DNA from 3 places in the Zavarzinia compransoris genome. Region 3 is predicted to be linked to each of the others. Evidence: riboswitches for the same ligand, from Rfam matches in the RefSeq annotation. Region 3 holds a riboswitch; each other region holds the start of a gene.
What was found. A riboswitch is a leader RNA that binds a small molecule or an ion and turns the genes downstream of it on or off. The one in region 3 is predicted to bind cobalamin.
Positions count from the first base shown of each region.

Region 1: linked by a shared signal. The riboswitch ahead of DKG75_RS14230 (TonB-dependent receptor plug domain-containing protein) and the one ahead of DKG75_RS16230 (TonB-dependent receptor plug domain-containing protein) in region 3 are both predicted to bind cobalamin.
Region 2: linked by a shared signal. The riboswitch ahead of DKG75_RS21755 (hypothetical protein) and the one ahead of DKG75_RS16230 (TonB-dependent receptor plug domain-containing protein) in region 3 are both predicted to bind cobalamin.

Region 1 covers NZ_QGLF01000004.1:77,292-79,486, forward strand. The annotation lists gene bluB (5,6-dimethylbenzimidazole synthase) at 1-465, shown strand, start outside; cobalamin riboswitch at 501-685, shown strand; gene DKG75_RS14230 (TonB-dependent receptor plug domain-containing protein) at 833-2,195, shown strand, end outside.
Region 2 covers NZ_QGLF01000008.1:65,368-67,562, forward strand. The annotation lists gene DKG75_RS21750 (alpha/beta fold hydrolase) at 1-759, shown strand, start outside; cobalamin riboswitch at 817-1,004, shown strand; gene DKG75_RS21755 (hypothetical protein) at 1,114-1,689, shown strand; gene DKG75_RS21760 (cobalamin-binding protein) at 1,689-2,195, shown strand, end outside.
Region 3 covers NZ_QGLF01000004.1:478,895-481,089, reverse strand. The annotation lists gene DKG75_RS16230 (TonB-dependent receptor plug domain-containing protein) at 1-990, opposite strand, end outside; cobalamin riboswitch at 1,224-1,442, opposite strand; gene katG (catalase/peroxidase HPI) at 1,534-2,195, opposite strand, start outside.

The sequences.
Region 1 (2,195 bases), 400 kb from region 3:
GTCACCGTCGACGATCCGGCGCGGCGTGCCCGCATCCGCGCCAATTTCGAGCGCGCCAATGCGGAGGCCCTGGCCGATTACGCGGGCGAACGGGCGGCGCTTTACGCCCGTCTCAAACTCGCCGGCCTGGTCGAGGCGCCGGTCCATCTCGCCGTCTTCGCCGACATGGCGCCCGACCAGGGCCAGGGGCTGGGCCGGCGCACCATGCCCGCGACCATCGAGCATTCGGCGACCACCGCCGTCCATACCCTGTGGCTGGCGGCGCGGGCCCATGGCGTCGGCGTCGGCTGGGTGTCGATCCTCGATCCCCTGACCGTGAATGATGATCTCGACTGCGATCCGGGCTGGCATCTGATCGCCTATCTGTGCATCGGCCATCCGGTCGAGGAGCACGAGGACCCGGAACTGGAACGCCACGGCTGGCAGGCCCGCACCCCCCTGGACGGCCGCCGCCTGCGCCGCTGAGCAACGGGATTGACATCTTCCGTGCGCCGCGCTTCAACTGCGCCTGCTTTGGCGGTTCCACCGGATTAAAAGGGAACACGGAAGGCGAAAGCCCTGCCGTGGCTGTCCCCGCAACTGTAAGCGGCGAGCCTGCACCATTCGTCACTGGCCTTTGGGCCGGGAAGACGGTGCAAGGCCATAACCCGCGAGCCAGGAGACCTGCCGCCGAGGGCATCACTCAACCCCGGGCCGGGCGAGCCCAGGGTGCGGTCAACCCGCTGCGGTGATGCGTCATGGACGCTGTCGCGGCGGGGCTTCTCCAGCCCTTCCCCGCACGGCGTCCCTCGATCATCGGTTGCCGCCATCTGGCGGTGCAGGGGGTATGGGCATGTCTTTCGGGGTCAGGGTTTCGCTTCTCGCCGTCGTTTCCGCCGCCGCTTTGCCGGCTTCGGCCCTGGCGGCGGAGGAATTGCCCGCCGTCTCCGTCACCGCCAATCGCGGCGAGCAGACCCCGCTGACCGAGGTGGGCAGCACGGTCACCGTGCTCGACCGGGAATACCTGGAGGCAAAGCAGGTGCGCCTCGTCTCCGACGCGCTGCGCCTCGTGCCCGGGGTTTCGGTCACCCGCACCGGCGTCACCGGCGGCCTGACCGGCGCCGGCATCCGGGGCAGCGAAACCAACCAGACCCTGGTCATGATCGACGGCGTGGTGGTCAACGACCCGGCCGCGGATTCCAGCGTCGATTTCGCCCATATCCCGACCGCCGACATCGAGCGGATCGAGGTGCTGCGCGGGCCGCAATCGGCGCTCTACGGCTCGGACGCGGCCGGCGGCGTCGTCAACATCGTCACCCGCAAGGGCAGCGGCAAGCCGAGCGTCGCCCTCAGCGCCGAAGCCGGCAGCCGGGGCACCGCGGCGGGCGCCCTGTCGTTCAGCGCGGGCGGGGAACAATACAGCATTCTCGCCGGCGTCACCGGCGGCGTTACCTCCGGCTTTTCCTCCGCCGCCGAGGCGCGGGGCAATACGGAACGGGACGGTTACAACAACGGCACCGCCTATCTGAAATTCGCCTATGATCCGCTGCCGGAACTGGGTTTCGACGTCGTCGCGCGCGGCACCGAATTCCGCCGCGAGGGCGACGAGGGCTTCGGCATCGAGCCCGGCACCGGCATCAGCCTGACCCTGGACGATCGCGCCGGCGGCAGCGGGCGGCAGAGCTTCTTCCGCGGCCAGACCCGGCTTTCCCTGCTGGACGGCCGCTGGACCCACCGCCTCGGCATCAGCCGGGCCGACAGCGACGTCGATTACTACGGCGATATCGTCAACGGTGACCCGACCTTCACTACGCGGGGCACCAGCACCCGCTACGACTACCAGACCGATTTCCGCATCGACACGCCGTCCCTTGCCGGCGCCTCCCATGTCTTCACCCTGGCGGCGGAGCGGAAAGAGGACGATGCCCGGATCTGGAGCAGCTTCGGCAGCTATCTCTCGACCTCGATCGACCAGACCGGTTACACCGGGCAATATCAGGTCAGCCTGCTGGACGGCCTCAGCCTGACCGCCGCCTTCCGCCGCGACGAGAACGAGCGGTTCGAGGACGCCAATACCTACCGCCTGACCGCAGCCTATTTCATCGATACGCTTGGCACCAAGTTCCACGCCTCGCACGGGACCGGGGTGAAGAACCCGACCCTGCTCGAACTCCACGGCTACAGCAATACGTTCGTCGGCAACCCGGGCCTGAAGC
Region 2 (2,195 bases), on a different contig from region 3:
ACGCAAGGGGCGGGACCGGCGATCCTCTGCCTTCACGCCACCGGCCAGGGGGCGCGAGACTACGACCGTTTCGCCGAACGGATGGGTGACCGTTTCACCGTTCTGGCCCTGGACTGGCCGGGCCATGGCGACAGCCCGGCGGAAGCGGCGCCGGCCAGCGCCGCCCGCTATGCCGGGATTCTCGCCGGGGCGGTGGCTGCCTTGGGGCTGTCGCGCGTCATCGTCATCGGCAATTCCATCGGCGGGGCGGCCGCGATCAGCTATGCCGCCGCTCACCCCGACCGCGTCCGGGGCCTGGTGCTGTGCGATTCCGGGGGGCTGGCGCCGGTCAATCTCGTCGCCCGTCTCTATTGCCGCCACATGGCTCGCCGCTTTGCGCGTGCCGCCGCCGGCGACCGCCGCTTTCCCGACTGGTTCGCCCGTTATTACCGGACGATTCTGCCCGCGCCGGCCGCCGATTGGCGCCGCGACGAGATCGTCGCCGGCGGCCCGGCCGTCGCCGGCATCCTGGCCCAGGCCTGGGAAAGTTTCGCAAGGCCGCAGGCGGACCTGCGGCACCTCGTGCCGGCGCTGGCCATGCCGGTATTCTATGCCTGGGGCCGCAAGGACCGGACGCTGCGCTGGTCGTGGTCGAAGGCTGCGGCGCTCAAGGCGCCGAACCGCCGGGTCCAGCTTTTCGATGCCGGCCACGCGGCTTTCCTGGAGCAGCCGGACGAATTCGACCGCGCCTTCGCCGGCTTTGCCGGTGCCTGCCCCTGAAGCGGGCCACCCCGGCGGCATGGCGCGGCGATCTTGACAGCGGCGGCGCTTTGGCCGCCAGATGATCGCCTTCCCGGTGCCCGCTCGGCGGGCGAAGAGGGAAGCCGGTGCAAATCCGGCGCTGCCCCCGCAACTGTAAGCGGCTAGCCCGAACCGAACATGCCACTGGATCCGCCCGGGTCCGGGAAGGCCGGCCAGGGCGGCGATCCGCAAGCCAGGAGACCTGCCGTGAAGACCAGTCGTCGGGCGGGGTGTCCCGGCGGTGGCGTCGCCGCCGGCCTCATCCCGGCCGTGCGCCGTCGCCCGCTTTCCCCGCCCGCTATATCGCCCATGCGTGGGGAAAGAGGTGATCTCATGAGTGTTTCGTCCCTTCCGTCCGGTGGCGCCCTGGCCGGCCTGTCCGCCCGCAGCCGCAGCCTGCTGTGGCTCGGCTTCATCACCCTGGCCGGTGCGGCCTTCTCGCTGGTGCTGGCCTGCGCGACGCCCTTCGCGGCCCTTGCCGCCATTGCCGCGCTCAATCTGTCGCGCCGCGATGCGGTGTTGGCGGTCGTCCTGGCCTGGGCGGTCAATCAGGCCATCGGCTTCGGCCTGCTGTCCTATCCCCATGACGCCTCGACCTATGCCTGGGGCGGCGCCATCGGCATCAGCGCGCTGCTGTCGCTGGCCGGTGCCGTCGCGGCGGCGGGCCTGCTGGCGCGCCGCCATGCGCTGGTGCGCGGGCTTGCCGGCTTCGTTGCCGCATTCGTCGTCTGGCAGCTTGCGCTCTATGCCTCGGCCCTGGCCATCGGCAACGGCGAGGGGGCGTTCAGCGCCGCCATCGTCGGCTATGTCCTGCAGATGAACGTGCTGGCGCTGGCGATCCTTGCCGTCGTCCATCAGGCGGCGATCTCGCTCGGCCTCGTCGCCCGGCCAGTGCCGGCCTTCGCCTGATGGCCTTTCCGCCGGAAAGGATTGTCTGCCTGACCGAGGAGACGGTGGAAACCCTCTATCTCCTCGGCGCGGAGGACCGCATCGTCGGCATCTCCGGCTATTGCGTCCGCCCGCCGGCGGCCCGGCGCGACAAGCCCCGGGTCTCGGCCTTCACTTCTGCCGACATGCCGAAGATCCTGGCCCTGAAGCCGGATCTGGTGCTCACCTTCTCCGATCTCCAGGCGGCGATCGTGGCCGATCTGGTGCGCGCCGGCATCGCCGTTCACGCCTTCAACCAGCGCAGCATCGCCGGGATTCTGGACATGATCCGCCTGCTCGGCGCCATGGTCGGGGCAGGGCCGCGGGCCCTGGCCCTGGCCGACGGCTTCGCCCGCCGCATCGATGCGGCGAGGGCGGCGGCGGCCCGGCTCGACCATCGTCCCCGGGTCTATTTCGAGGAATGGGACGAGCCGATGATCAGCGGCATCGCCTGGATCTCGGAATTGATCGAGGCCGCGGGCGGTGTC
Region 3 (2,195 bases):
GTAATCATAGGTCGTGCTCTCGCCCTTCGACGACGAGGTGACGGCGCCGTTGCCGAGGTAATCCATCTCGGTGCGGAAATGGGCGAGGCCGAGCTTGTGGCTCCACCGGCCGTCGAGCAGGGACAGGCGGGCCTGGCCGCGGGCGAAGGTCTCGTCCCCGCGCGAGCCGGAATTGGCGTCATAGGCATATTGGTAGACGCTGGTGGTATCGCCCGGGCGCAGGCCGAAATCGTCGTATTCGCCCTTGAAATGGCTGTCGCGGAAGACGACGTCGAAGCCGAGCATCTTCAGGGGATCGAAGCTGGCATTCACATAGGAGGTGATGCCGCGATAGGCGTCGTCCTCGCCGTTGCCGCGCCATTTGGCGGCCGAGGACGTGCCCTCGGTCGTGGTCGCGGTGGTGCCGGCGCGGATCGAGAACCCCTCCCCCGCGGCGGCGGCCGAGACATTGCCGATCACGGTCGCATTGCTGCCGCCCTCGAGGCTGGCCGTGACCGTGGGCGTGCCGCCGCCCTTCTTCGTGATGATATTGATCACGCCGCCGACCGCGTCCGAGCCGTAAAGCGCGCTTTGCGGCCCGCGCAGCACCTCGATCCGCTCGACATCCTGGGTCAGCAGGTGGCCGAAATCGAATTCGGAACTGGAGGCCGGATTGTTGACGACGACACCGTCGATCATCACCAGGGTCTGGTTCCCTTCGGAACCGCGGATGCGGACCTGGGTCTGGTTGCCGATGGTGCCGGTGCGGCTGACCGCGACGCCGGGAATGAGGCGCAGGGCGTCGGAGATCACGCGCACCTGCTTCGCTTCCAGTTCCGCGGCGGTGATGATGGTGACGGCGCTGCCGACCGCGGTCAGCGGCGTCGCTTCGCCGCGATTGGCGCTGACGGAAACTTCCGGCAGAAATTCCGCCTCCTCGGCGCGGGCGCCGGCGACGGCGGCCAGAGCGATGGTCGAGACGGTGGTGAACAAGACCCCAAGCCGCAGCATGATGACCCCCTGCATGCGGGCAGGCGCCGGCCGGAAAATGGGCGCAAGCATCCTGCCCCGTCCGCGGACGCGGACAGACGAACGACAAAGCGCCGCCCCCGGCCGGACGAAAGCCCGGCACGCACAGGATTACAAACGGTCATGGCGAGGCGGAAGGCCCGGCCGCGACGGCACCTATGGACGCATCACCGATACGGATTGGCCCGCCACCCCCGGTTCACCCGACCGGCGGTAAAGTGATGCCCTCGGTGGCAGGTCTCCTGGCTCGCGGATCATGGTGCCGTCCCGTCTTCCCAGCCGGCGCGAAGGCGCGGGGCCAGTGACATGGGGGACGCACTCACCGCTCACAGTTGCGGGGACAGCCACGGCCCGGCGGTTACTGCCGCCTTCCGTCGTTCCCTTTTAATCCGCGCCCCCGAAGGAGCCGCGGAACCACCGAAGCAGAGTTATGTTTATCAGGCGCTGCACCGCCGTCAATGGCGAAGTCGCACCGGAAAAGGCGCACCCCGCCCCGGCGCATGGCCGGGGCGGGGCGGGTCGCGATCACGCCAGATCGTAACGATCGGCGTTCATCACCTTGGTCCAGGCGGCGACGAAGTCGTGCACGAACTTCTCCCCGGCGTCGTCCTGGGCATAGACTTCGGCATAGGCGCGCAGGATCGAATTCGAGCCGAACACGAGGTCGACCCGGGTCGCCGTCCATTTCGCAGCACCGGTCTTGCGGTCGACCACCGCATAGACCCCCTGGCCCGCCGGCTTCCAGGCATAGGCCATGTCGGTCAGGGCGACGAAGAAGTCGGTGGTCAGGGCCCCTGCCCGCTCGGTGAAGACGCCGTGCCGGCTGCCGCCGTGATTGGCCCCGAGGACGCGCAGCCCGCCGACCAGCACGGTCACTTCCGGCGCCGTCAGGCCCATGAGCTGGGCCCGGTCGAGCAGCAGTTCCTCGGCCGCGGGGGCATAGTCCCGCTTCAGCCAGTTGCGGAAACCGTCGTGGATCGGCTCCAGCACCGCGAAGGAGGCGGCGTCGGTCCCGGCATCGGTGGCATCGCCGCGGCCGGGCGCGAAGGGCACGGCGACATCGACACCGGCAGCCTTGGCCGCCTGTTCGATGCCGACATTGCCGGCCAGGACGATGACGTCGGCGACACTCGCCCCCGCTGCCGCCGCGATCGGCTCCAGCACCGCCAGGACCTTGGCCAGGCGGG